DNA from 3 places in the Bradyrhizobium prioriisuperbiae genome. Region 3 is predicted to be linked to each of the others. Evidence: predicted binding sites of a transcription regulator. Region 3 holds the regulator's gene; each other region holds the start of a gene.
What was found. Region 3 encodes HrcA, which represses chaperone genes, less so after heat shock. Its sites were predicted from a motif close to GTTAGCACTCNCNNNNNGNGAGTGCTAAC; they were not measured.
Positions count from the first base shown of each region.

Region 1: RS897_RS26690 (co-chaperone GroES) is a predicted target of HrcA. The motif match lies at 1,811-1,839, and genes of this name have one in related genera.
Region 2: RS897_RS05090 (co-chaperone GroES) is a predicted target of HrcA. The motif match lies at 1,720-1,748, and genes of this name have one in related genera.

Region 1 is NZ_CP135921.1:5,651,228-5,654,502, forward strand. Features, by position in the region: gene groL (chaperonin GroEL) at 1-1,405, opposite strand, end outside; gene RS897_RS26690 (co-chaperone GroES) at 1,448-1,765, opposite strand; gene RS897_RS26695 (usg protein) at 2,104-2,415, shown strand; gene RS897_RS26700 (cupin domain-containing protein) at 2,501-3,112, shown strand; gene RS897_RS26705 (NCS1 family nucleobase:cation symporter-1) at 3,264-3,275, opposite strand, start outside.
Region 2 is NZ_CP135921.1:1,097,422-1,100,696, forward strand. Features, by position in the region: gene RS897_RS05080 (protein phosphatase CheZ) at 67-822, shown strand; gene RS897_RS05085 (hypothetical protein) at 928-1,455, opposite strand; gene RS897_RS05090 (co-chaperone GroES) at 1,869-2,165, shown strand; gene groL (chaperonin GroEL) at 2,318-3,275, shown strand, end outside.
Region 3 is NZ_CP135921.1:2,204,594-2,207,868, forward strand. Features, by position in the region: gene pncA (bifunctional nicotinamidase/pyrazinamidase) at 1-567, shown strand, start outside; gene grpE (nucleotide exchange factor GrpE) at 669-1,280, opposite strand; gene hrcA (heat-inducible transcriptional repressor HrcA) at 1,427-2,518, opposite strand; gene rph (ribonuclease PH) at 2,692-3,275, shown strand, end outside.

The DNA of each region.
Region 1 (3,275 bases), 3.4 Mb from region 3:
TCTTGCCGACGATCACCGAGCCGTCTTCGCCAGCGTTGATGGCGATCTGGCGGGCCGGAGCGGAGAGTGCCTTGCGGACGATCTCGACGCCGGTCTTCTGGTCGTCGTTCTGGGTCTTGATGCGCTTGAGCTGCTCAGAGGCGCGCAGCAGGGCGACGCCGCCGCCCGGCAGGATGCCTTCCTCGACAGCCGCACGGGTCGCATGCATCGCGTCATCAACGCGATCCTTGCGCTCCTTGACTTCGACTTCGGTCGCGCCGCCGACGCGGATCACCGCGACGCCGCCTGCGAGCTTGGCCAGACGCTCCTGCAGCTTCTCACGGTCGTAGTCCGAGGTGGTTTCCTCGATCTGCGCCTTGATCTGCGACACGCGCGCCTCGATGTCGGCCTTCTTGCCGGCGCCGTTGACGATGGTGGTGTTTTCCTTGTCGATCATCACCTTCTTGGCTTTGCCGAGCATCTGCACGGTGACGTTCTCGAGCTTGATGCCGAGATCTTCCGAGATGGCGGTGCCGCCGGTCAGGATCGCGATGTCCTGCAGCATGGCCTTGCGGCGATCGCCGAAGCCCGGAGCCTTGACGGCAGCGACCTTCAGGCCGCCACGCAGGCGGTTGACGACGAGGGTGGCGAGGGCTTCGCCTTCGACGTCTTCAGCAACGATCACCAGCGGCTTGCCGGTCTGCACCACGGCTTCGAGCAGCGGCAGCAGTTCGTTCAGCGAGGAGAGCTTCTTCTCGTTGATCAGGATGTAGGCATCGTCGAACTCGACGCGCATCTTGTCGGCGTTGGTTACGAAGTAGGGGGAGATGTAGCCGCGGTCGAACTGCATGCCTTCGACGACATCGAGTTCGGTTTCCAGCGACTTGGCTTCCTCGACGGTGATGACACCCTCGTTGCCGACCTTCTTCATGGCGTCGGCGAGGAACTTGCCGATTTCCGCGTCGCCGTTGGCCGAAATGGTGCCGACCTGGGCGATTTCCTCGTTCGAGGTGACCTTCTTGGAGTTCTTGACGAGATCGGCAACGACGGCCTCGACCGCGAGGTCGATGCCGCGCTTCAGATCCATCGGGTTCATGCCGGCGGCGACCGACTTGGCGCCTTCCTTGACGATGGCTGCGGCCAGAACGGTCGCGGTGGTGGTGCCGTCACCGGCCGCGTCGGCCGACTTCGAGGCCACTTCGCGCACCATCTGGGCGCCCATGTTCTCGAACTTGTCGTCGAGCTCGATCTCCTTGGCGACGGTGACGCCGTCCTTGGTGATGCGGGGAGCGCCGAACGACTTGTCGAGCACGACGTTGCGGCCCTTCGGACCGAGCGTCACCCTGACGGCGTTGGCGAGAATCTCGACGCCGCGCAGCATCTTGTCGCGGGCATCGACGCCAAATTTCACTTCTTTAGCTGACATTGTTTGTTTCCCTGGATTTCGTTGACAGACGAGAGGTGGCGCTTACGCGGCCTTCTTGCCGGTGGCGGGCTGGCCTTCCAGCACGCCGAGGATGTCGCTTTCCTTCATGATCAGCACTTCGTTGCCGTCGATCTTGACCTCGGTGCCGGACCACTTGCCGAACAGCACGATATCGCCGACCTTGAGGTCGATCGGGATCAGCTTGCCGGCTTCATCGCGGCCACCCGGGCCCACGGCGACGATCTCGCCCTGAGACGGCTTTTCCTTCGCACTGTCGGGGATGATGATGCCGCCGGAGGTCTTGGTCTCGGCGTCGATGCGCTTGACCACGACACGATCGTGAAGCGGACGGAATTTCATCGCGTTTTCTCCTAAGCCTCTGAGAGGATTTAGTTTTGATGGGGTATTAGCAGTCGCGGTCAATGAGTGCTACCGCGGCTGGTCCGGACATAGTCGGGTCTGTGAGGATGATCAAGGGGATATCGGAAAAATCTGGCACTCGTAAGACACGACTGCCAGTCAACCGGCGGGGTCGTTAACGATCCGGTACCGCGCCCGCCCTGTTAGCAGTTTGCCGTTCCTGCTGCTAATGCATTGAATATCAACACTTTATTCATTTTTTGGGCTTGAGATGCGTTAATGTACTGCGTCAAATTTTCATGTGAGCGCGTCTCGCGCTTGCGGCATGGAGGGTTGGCATGGTTTCGAAACACGCGTCGAACGAATTGGCCGCGAAGGGCCCTGCGTCCGGTGACTTCAAGAAGCAGCTCGCCGGCTACGGGCTAACCACGGCCGAGATCCTGTACCGCCGTCCCGACCGCCGCTGGCTGCTGCAGAGCTACGTCTGGCAGAACTACGACATGTTCCCGAACTTTCCCGCCCTCAGGGACTTTCTGGCGTTCTGGCAGGCGAAGCTGGAGGGACCGCTGTTCTCGGTCACGGTGGCGCATTCGCGGCTGATCAAGCCGGCCGAGATCAGGATGGTCGACGGCATGTTCCGCCTGCACTGAGGGCAGAGCTCCCTCGCGCGAGGCCCGCGTTGTCGCTGCTGGCCGCAGGGACTAATCTCCCGTCATAAAAAACGGGAGAAGCGCCATGGCGAAAGCAAACAAGGCCGCGGGCAAAAAGCCGACAACCAGGAAGGCCGCGAAAAAACCAGTGGTTCGGCGCAAGTCGGCGGCGCGGTCGGCCGCGACCAAACGTTCGCCGCGTGCGGACAAATCCGCATCGCATAAGCCGGTGTCGCGCAAGGCCGCACCGCGCAGACCTGCCGCCAAGGCTGGCACACGCAAGGCCGGCCCACGAAAACCGCAAAGTGCGGTCCGCCCGCCGCAGCGCTTCGTCGTCAGCCATCATCGCGACGAAGATTTCGCCACGGGTTTGCGCGCCTATGCGCAGTACCGCGATCTCGGCATTGCGGCTGCAACTCAGGGCCTCGCGCAGGCGCATGTGATCCGGCTGATCGGTCCCTGCAATCCGGAAGAGGTCTCCAAGCTGCACTATCACGACGTCGAGTTCCAGATGGTCTATGTGCTGAAGGGCTGGGTGAAGGCGCAGTTCGACGGCGAGGGCGTGGTCGAGATGCGCGAGGGCAGCTGCTGGATCCAGCCGCCGCAGATCCGGCACATGATCCTCGACTACGCCGACAACAGTGAACTGCTGGAGATTATCCTGCCGGCGGAGTTCGAGACGGTTGAACTGGCCTAGAGCGTTTTCGAGCGAAGTGGATACCGGTTCGCGTGAAGAAAACGCGTCAAAACAAAAAGCTAGAGCCTCTGTTGTGATTCAACCAGAACGGAAAAGGCTCTAGTGGAGCAGATGAATTCATCGAGCCTGCGGTGGCAGACGCCGCCGGCTCTCATCGCGTGGC
Region 2 (3,275 bases), 1.1 Mb from region 3:
CCGTGAACCCGGTGTTAAAACACCTTGCGCTACAACGCTCTCACCAAAAAGGGGTGGGGAGTTGTCATGCCAGTTCGCAAACGTTTTCGCATCGAGGAAGCCCAGTACGGCAGCACGCCGGCGGTGGACGCAGCCCCGGGCGATGTCATCCAATCGCACAGCGAGATCATGAACGAGTTGCGCGCCATTCGCGCGCAGATGGGCGCGCCGCATGGCGCGGTCGGCGACGACGGTATCACGCAGGAAGTCGCCGGTGCCCAGGCGCTGCTGCAAACCTATCGCGCGCAGATCGAGCAGTGCGAAAAGCTCAAGATCGAGCTCGACCTGATCCACGAGGCGATCAACCGCACCAAACAGGAGATCGCGGTCCTGCACGGCAAGAGCTTCGACGGCGACGAGATGGCGCGGGTGACCGGCGAGCTCGGCGCGGTGGTCGGCGGCACCGAGGAAGCGACCCAGCAGATTCTCGAAGCGGCCGAAGCCATCGACCAGGCGGCGAGCGCATTCAGCAAAGTGAAGTCGCCGGATCAGCAGGCGCAGTTGAGCGAAGACATCCAGGATCGCGTGGTTGCCATTTTCGAAGCCTGCAACTTCCAGGACCTGACCGGCCAGCGCATCAGCAAGGTGATGAACACGATGAAGTTCATCGAGCACCACATCAACGTCATGATGGAGATCTGGGGCGGGGTCGATGCCATCAAGGCGCATGCGCCCGCAATCATCGACGACCGGGTCGGCGACGCCCGGCTGCTCAACGGCCCGAAGGCCGTGGGCGACATCGGTCATGCGTCGCAGGACGACATCGACGCAATGTTCGGCTGACGGCAGACCGGCAACAAAACCCGAAGGGCGGCCATCGGCGGAACCGGTGGCCGCCCTTTGGCGTTCAAGAAGCAGAGAAAAAGATTCTGCGTGAGATGAACAGAATTAAGCGCGGGGCGCGCAGCGGACATACACCATGGTGCCGTAACGGCCGTTGGCATCCTTGTCGAGGAAGCGCGTGATCAGCACGCGGCCATCGAACGAGACGATCTCGCGGTCCTTTTCGCCGCCGGCCGGACCGGGGGGGCCGATGTAATTCTTGCCGCTGCGGCTGCCCTTGATGCGCAACTCCTGCGGCGTGGCCTCGTCGGCGAGATGCATGATGATGCCGCCGGAGGTCCCGGGATTGATCACATAAGGCTGCTTGCATTGGCCGCGCGCGGCATTCTCCGTCCGCAGCCTGTCGTCAGGCTTGTGGAAGGAGGCAAGCCCCCAGCGCCCCACGATTTCATCCGGACGAATGGTCCCGGGGATTTCCGGCTCGACCGCCGGCGCGGCCTGTTCCACCGGCTGTGGCGACGACCCGAAACCACCAAGACTCGGCATCGAGCCGGTACAGCCGCCGAGACAGGCCACGAGGACCGACGCGGCTCCCAGGTACGCGACGCCGCGCCCAAAACGTGAGGTTTCCATCTGATCCCCTGAAACTGACATCCCCGGTCGTACCCGGTCCCACCGGCATACGACGCTCAATCAAATCGGCGGCGCCCATCCCAGTGCCGCGATATGGTTTCCAGATCATCCTATAATGACATCACCAAGGCCTTAAACTCCCCGGCAGGGGATTTCTCCCGCCCAAGCCGCTCAAAGTGGGCGCTTAAAGACGCTGTCTTTCCCGGGGCCTATCGGCCTTTGCTTGACAGGATCGGCGGCAGGCCATATTTCCCCGGGCGCATAGTTAGCACTCTTGAGGCTCGATTGCTAAGGATGCATTCGGACCGCTCCGGCGGCTCGAAACGGCGGTTTCCAAGACTCCCAGTCCAGGCTGCCGCATCCGATCGGCTTTCGCGGGCCTTACTCCACTTCAGCAGACCAGAGGAACTCCCATGGCCAAAACGAAATTCCGCCCGCTGCATGACCGTGTCGTCGTCAAGCGCATCGACGCCGACGAAAAGACCAAGGGCGGCATCATCATCCCCGACTCCGCCAAGGAAAAGCCCTCCCAGGGCGAAGTCGTCGCCGTCGGCCCCGGTGGCCGCGACGAAGCCGGCAAGCTGACCCCGATCGACCTCAAGGCCGGCGACAAGGTGCTGTTCGGCAAGTGGTCGGGCACCGAGGTCAAGATCGATGGCGAGGACCTTCTGATCATGAAGGAAAGCGACATCATGGGCGTGCTGTCGTAAGCACGGGCTTTTTCCCCACCCTGACCGACAGTCTGCTGTCGTCGCGTGGGGTGGGGTTTCGTTTGATCCGATTCATTCACCGACTTGATCCTTCGAGATTCGGACACAGCGCCGCGTCTCGGGATCAAGACCATCATCAGGAGTAAGATTACATGGCAGCCAAGGACGTAAAATTCTCAGGCGACGCGCGCGATCGCATGCTGCGCGGCGTGGACATTCTCGCCAACGCCGTCAAGGTGACGCTCGGCCCGAAGGGCCGCAATGTCGTCATCGACAAGAGCTTCGGCGCTCCCCGCATCACCAAGGACGGCGTCACCGTCGCCAAGGAAATCGAGCTTGAGGACAAGTTCGAGAACATGGGCGCGCAGATGCTGCGCGAAGTCGCTTCCAAGACCAACGACACCGCGGGCGACGGCACCACCACCGCCACCGTACTGGCCCAGGCCATCGTGCGCGAAGGCGCGAAGTCGGTTGCCGCCGGCATGAACCCGATGGACCTCAAGCGCGGCATCGACATCGCGGTTGCCGCCGTGATCAAGGACATCGAAAAGCGCGCCAAGCCGGTCGCCTCCTCGGCCGAAGTCGCTCAGATCGGCACCATCTCGTCGAACGGCGATGCCAATATCGGCAAGATGATCGCCCAGGCGATGCAGAAGGTCGGCAATGAAGGCGTCATCACCGTCGAGGAAAACAAGTCGCTCGACACCGAAGTCGACATCGTCGAGGGCATGAAGTTCGATCGTGGCTACCTGTCGCCCTACTTCGTCACCAACCCGGAAAAAATGACCGCCGAGCTGGAAGACGCTTACGTGCTGCTGCACGAAAAAAAGCTCTCCGGTCTGCAGGCCATGCTGCCGGTGCTGGAAGCCGTGGTGCAGTCGGGCCGTCCGCTGCTGATCATCGCGGAAGACGTCGAAGGCGAGGCTCTGGCCACGCTGGTCGTCAACCGTCTGCGTGGTGGTCTCAAGGTCGCCGCCGTCAAGGCGCCGGGCTTCGGTGATCGCCGCAAGGCCATGCTGGAAGACATTGCCGTTCTCACCGGCGGCCAGTTGATCTCCGACGATCTCGGCATGAAGCTCGAGAACGTCACCGTTCAGATGCTGGGCCGCG
Region 3 (3,275 bases):
GGCAGCCTCGCGGTGAAAAACGGCGATCAGGTGATCCCGATCATCAACCGGCTGGCCAAGGGCTTCGCCAATGTGGTGATGACCCAGGACTGGCATACACCCGAGCATATCTCATTCGCTTCCAGCCATCCCGGCAAGAAACCGTTCGAAGTGGTCGAGCTCGAGTACGGCAAGCAGGTGCTGTGGCCGGACCACTGCGTGCAGGGCACCGACGGCGCGGCGCTGTCGAAGGACCTCGCGATTCCGCAGGCCCAGCTCGTGATCCGCAAGGGTTTCCACAAGGAGGTCGACAGTTATTCGGCCTTCATGGAAGCCGACGGCAAGACCACCACGGGACTGAGCAGCTACCTCAAGGCCCGCAAGATGAAGAAAGTTTTTGTCACCGGGCTGGCGACGGATTTCTGCGTGGCCTGGACCGCGCTCGACGCCCGCAAGGCCGGCTTCGAAACCTACATCGTGGAAGACGCCTGCCGCGGCATCGACACCAAAGGCTCGCTCGCCAAGGCCTGGCACGACACCAACAAGGCCGGCGTGAAGCGGATCCAGTCGGGCGACATTGCCGTGTGAACCACAAACAACATCAAACAAAAAAGGCGCCGCGTGATGCGGCGCCTTTTTTCTTTCAACCTTGCTCTCACAACAACGCAACGTGTCCCGACAACAAGACCTCAGGTCGTAAAATCCGTCGTCGGCGCCGGCTTCGGGCCACCCTTGGCCACGCCGACCAGGGCGGGACGCAGGATGCGCTCGCCGATCTTGTAGCCGGACTGCACCACCTGCACGACGGTGCCCGACGGCACCGACGCATCCGGCACCTCGAACATGGCTTGCTGGAAGTTCGGGTCGAACTTCTCGCCCGACGGATCGAACTTCTTCACGCCGTTCTTTTCCAGCGTCGAGTGCAGCGAGCGCTCGGTCAGTTCGACGCCCTCGATCAGGGCCTTCAGGCCAGGATCGGCGGCCTCGCGCGCTTCCGCGGACACCGCATCCAGCGCGCGCTGCAGGTTGTCGGCGATGTCGAGCACATCACGCGCAAACGAAGTGATGCCGTAGGCGCGGGCGTCGGCGACTTCCCTGGCGGTGCGGCGGCGCAGGTTTTCCATCTCTGCCAGCGTGCGCAGCACCTTGTCCTTGGCTTCCGCGACCTCGCGGGTCAGTGCCTCGACCGATCCTTCTTCCGGATCGTCCGGCATGACATACGGCTTTGAGACAACAGGCTCAGCGGCCGCGTTGTCCTTGGTCGGATCGTCGGGATTTTGATGCCCGTTGGCTTCGGTCATTACTCCGCCTTCTAACTAAATGTCTCGTTCAAAACTCAAGCCCGCATATCAGGGCTCCGGAGCTGAAAATCAAGCTCCAGATCGCCTGGAACCGGCGGTCCAACCGCCTTTCCGGCTCTAAATAGGGTGGCAAAGTCCTTTGAAAATCACTTGCCGAGCATCTGGCTGACGATACGCGCGGCATAATCGACCATCGGGATCACCCGGGCATAGTTCAGCCGGGTCGGGCCGATCACCCCGAGGACGCCGACAATGTGGCCGGCGCCGTCTCGATAGGGTGCGATGATGGTCGAGGACCCCGACAGGGAAAACAGCTTGTTTTCCGAACCGATAAAAATGCGCATGCCGTCGGCGCGTTCCGCCCGTCCCAAGAGATCGATGACCCCGCGCTTGGTTTCGAGATCGTCGAACAACAGCCGCACTCGCTCCAGGTCTTCCAGTGCGTGCAGGTCTTCCAGCAGATTGGCATGGCCGCGCACGATCAGCTGCCGCTCGTCATTGGCGCCGCCCGACCAGCTTGCGATCCCCGCCGCCACGATCTTCTGGGTCAATTGGTCGAGCTCGCTGCGGCTCTGCGCCAGCGCGCTTTCGAGCTCGACGCGGGCTTCCGCGAGCGTGCGGCCGCGAATTCGCGCATTGAGGAAATTCGACGCTTCCGTCAGCGCCGAGGCCGGCACGCCCGGCGCCAGCGCCAGCACGCGGTTCTCGACCTGGCCGTCTTCGGCGACCAGCACCACCAGCGCCTGTTCCGGCTCCAACCGCACGAATTCGATGTGCTTGAGCCGGACATTGGATTTCGCCGTGAGCACCACGGCGGCGGTGCGGGTCAGGCCGGACAGCCGGGTCAGCGCCTCGCTCAGCGCAGCTTCAACGGTTTGCGCCTTGTTGACGGTGGCGAGCTGGGCCTCGATCGACTGCCGCTCCGGCTCGCTGAGATCGCCGACCTGCATCAGCGCATCGACAAAAAAACGCAGCCCGAGTTCGGTCGGCAACCGGCCCGCGGAGGTGTGCGGGGCATAGATCAGCCCGAGCTGCTCGAGATCCGACATCACGTTGCGGACCGAGGCTGGCGACAGCGGCAGCGTGATCAGGCGGGAAATATTGCGCGACCCCACCGGCTCGCCGGTCGCCAGATAATTCTCGACAATCTGGCGAAAAATGTCGCGCGAACGCTCATTGAGCTGCGCCAGCCCCGAATTGGGTGTGATCAGGTGACCGATCGGATCGTGGTGGGCCACGGCATGCTCCTTTGCGGCAACCCCATTTGTTCATATTCCGGGGCCTTTTCAAGCCTTTGAATGTGGCGGGGAATACGGCGGGCGCCTCAGCCCGTTTCAGCCCTTGCCGCTGCGGTCCTGCCCCCCTAAAAGCACCGCGAGATCATCATTTCCCTGCTTCTGGAGGACTTCCCATGCGGCCGAGCCGCCGTGCGCCCGATGAACTGCGCCCCGTGTCGCTGGAACGCGGCGTGGTCAAATACGCCGAAGGATCCTGCATGGTGAAATTCGGCGACACCCACGTGCTGGTGACGGCCACGCTGGAAGAACGTCTTCCCCCCTGGCTGAAGGGCCAGGGCCGCGGCTGGGTCACCGCCGAGTACGGCATGCTACCCCGCGCCACGCTGGAACGCACCCGGCGCGAGGCCTCCGCCGGCAAGCAAGGCGGCCGCACCGTCGAGATCCAGCGCCTGATTGGCCGTTCGCTGCGCGCCATCGTCGATCTCGAAGCACTCGGCGAGCGCCAGATCACAGTGGATTGCGATGTGATCCAGGCCGATGGCGGCACCCGCACTGCTTCGATCACCGGCGCCTGGGTGGCGCTGGCGGATTGTCTCAACTGGATGAAGAGCCGCAACATGATCCGCGGCGAGGTGCTGCGCGACAATGTCGCCGCGGTGTCATGCGGAATCTACAACGGCACGCCGGTGCTCGATCTCGATTACGCCGAGGACTCGGAAGCCGACACCGACGCCAATTTCGTCATGACCGGCGACGG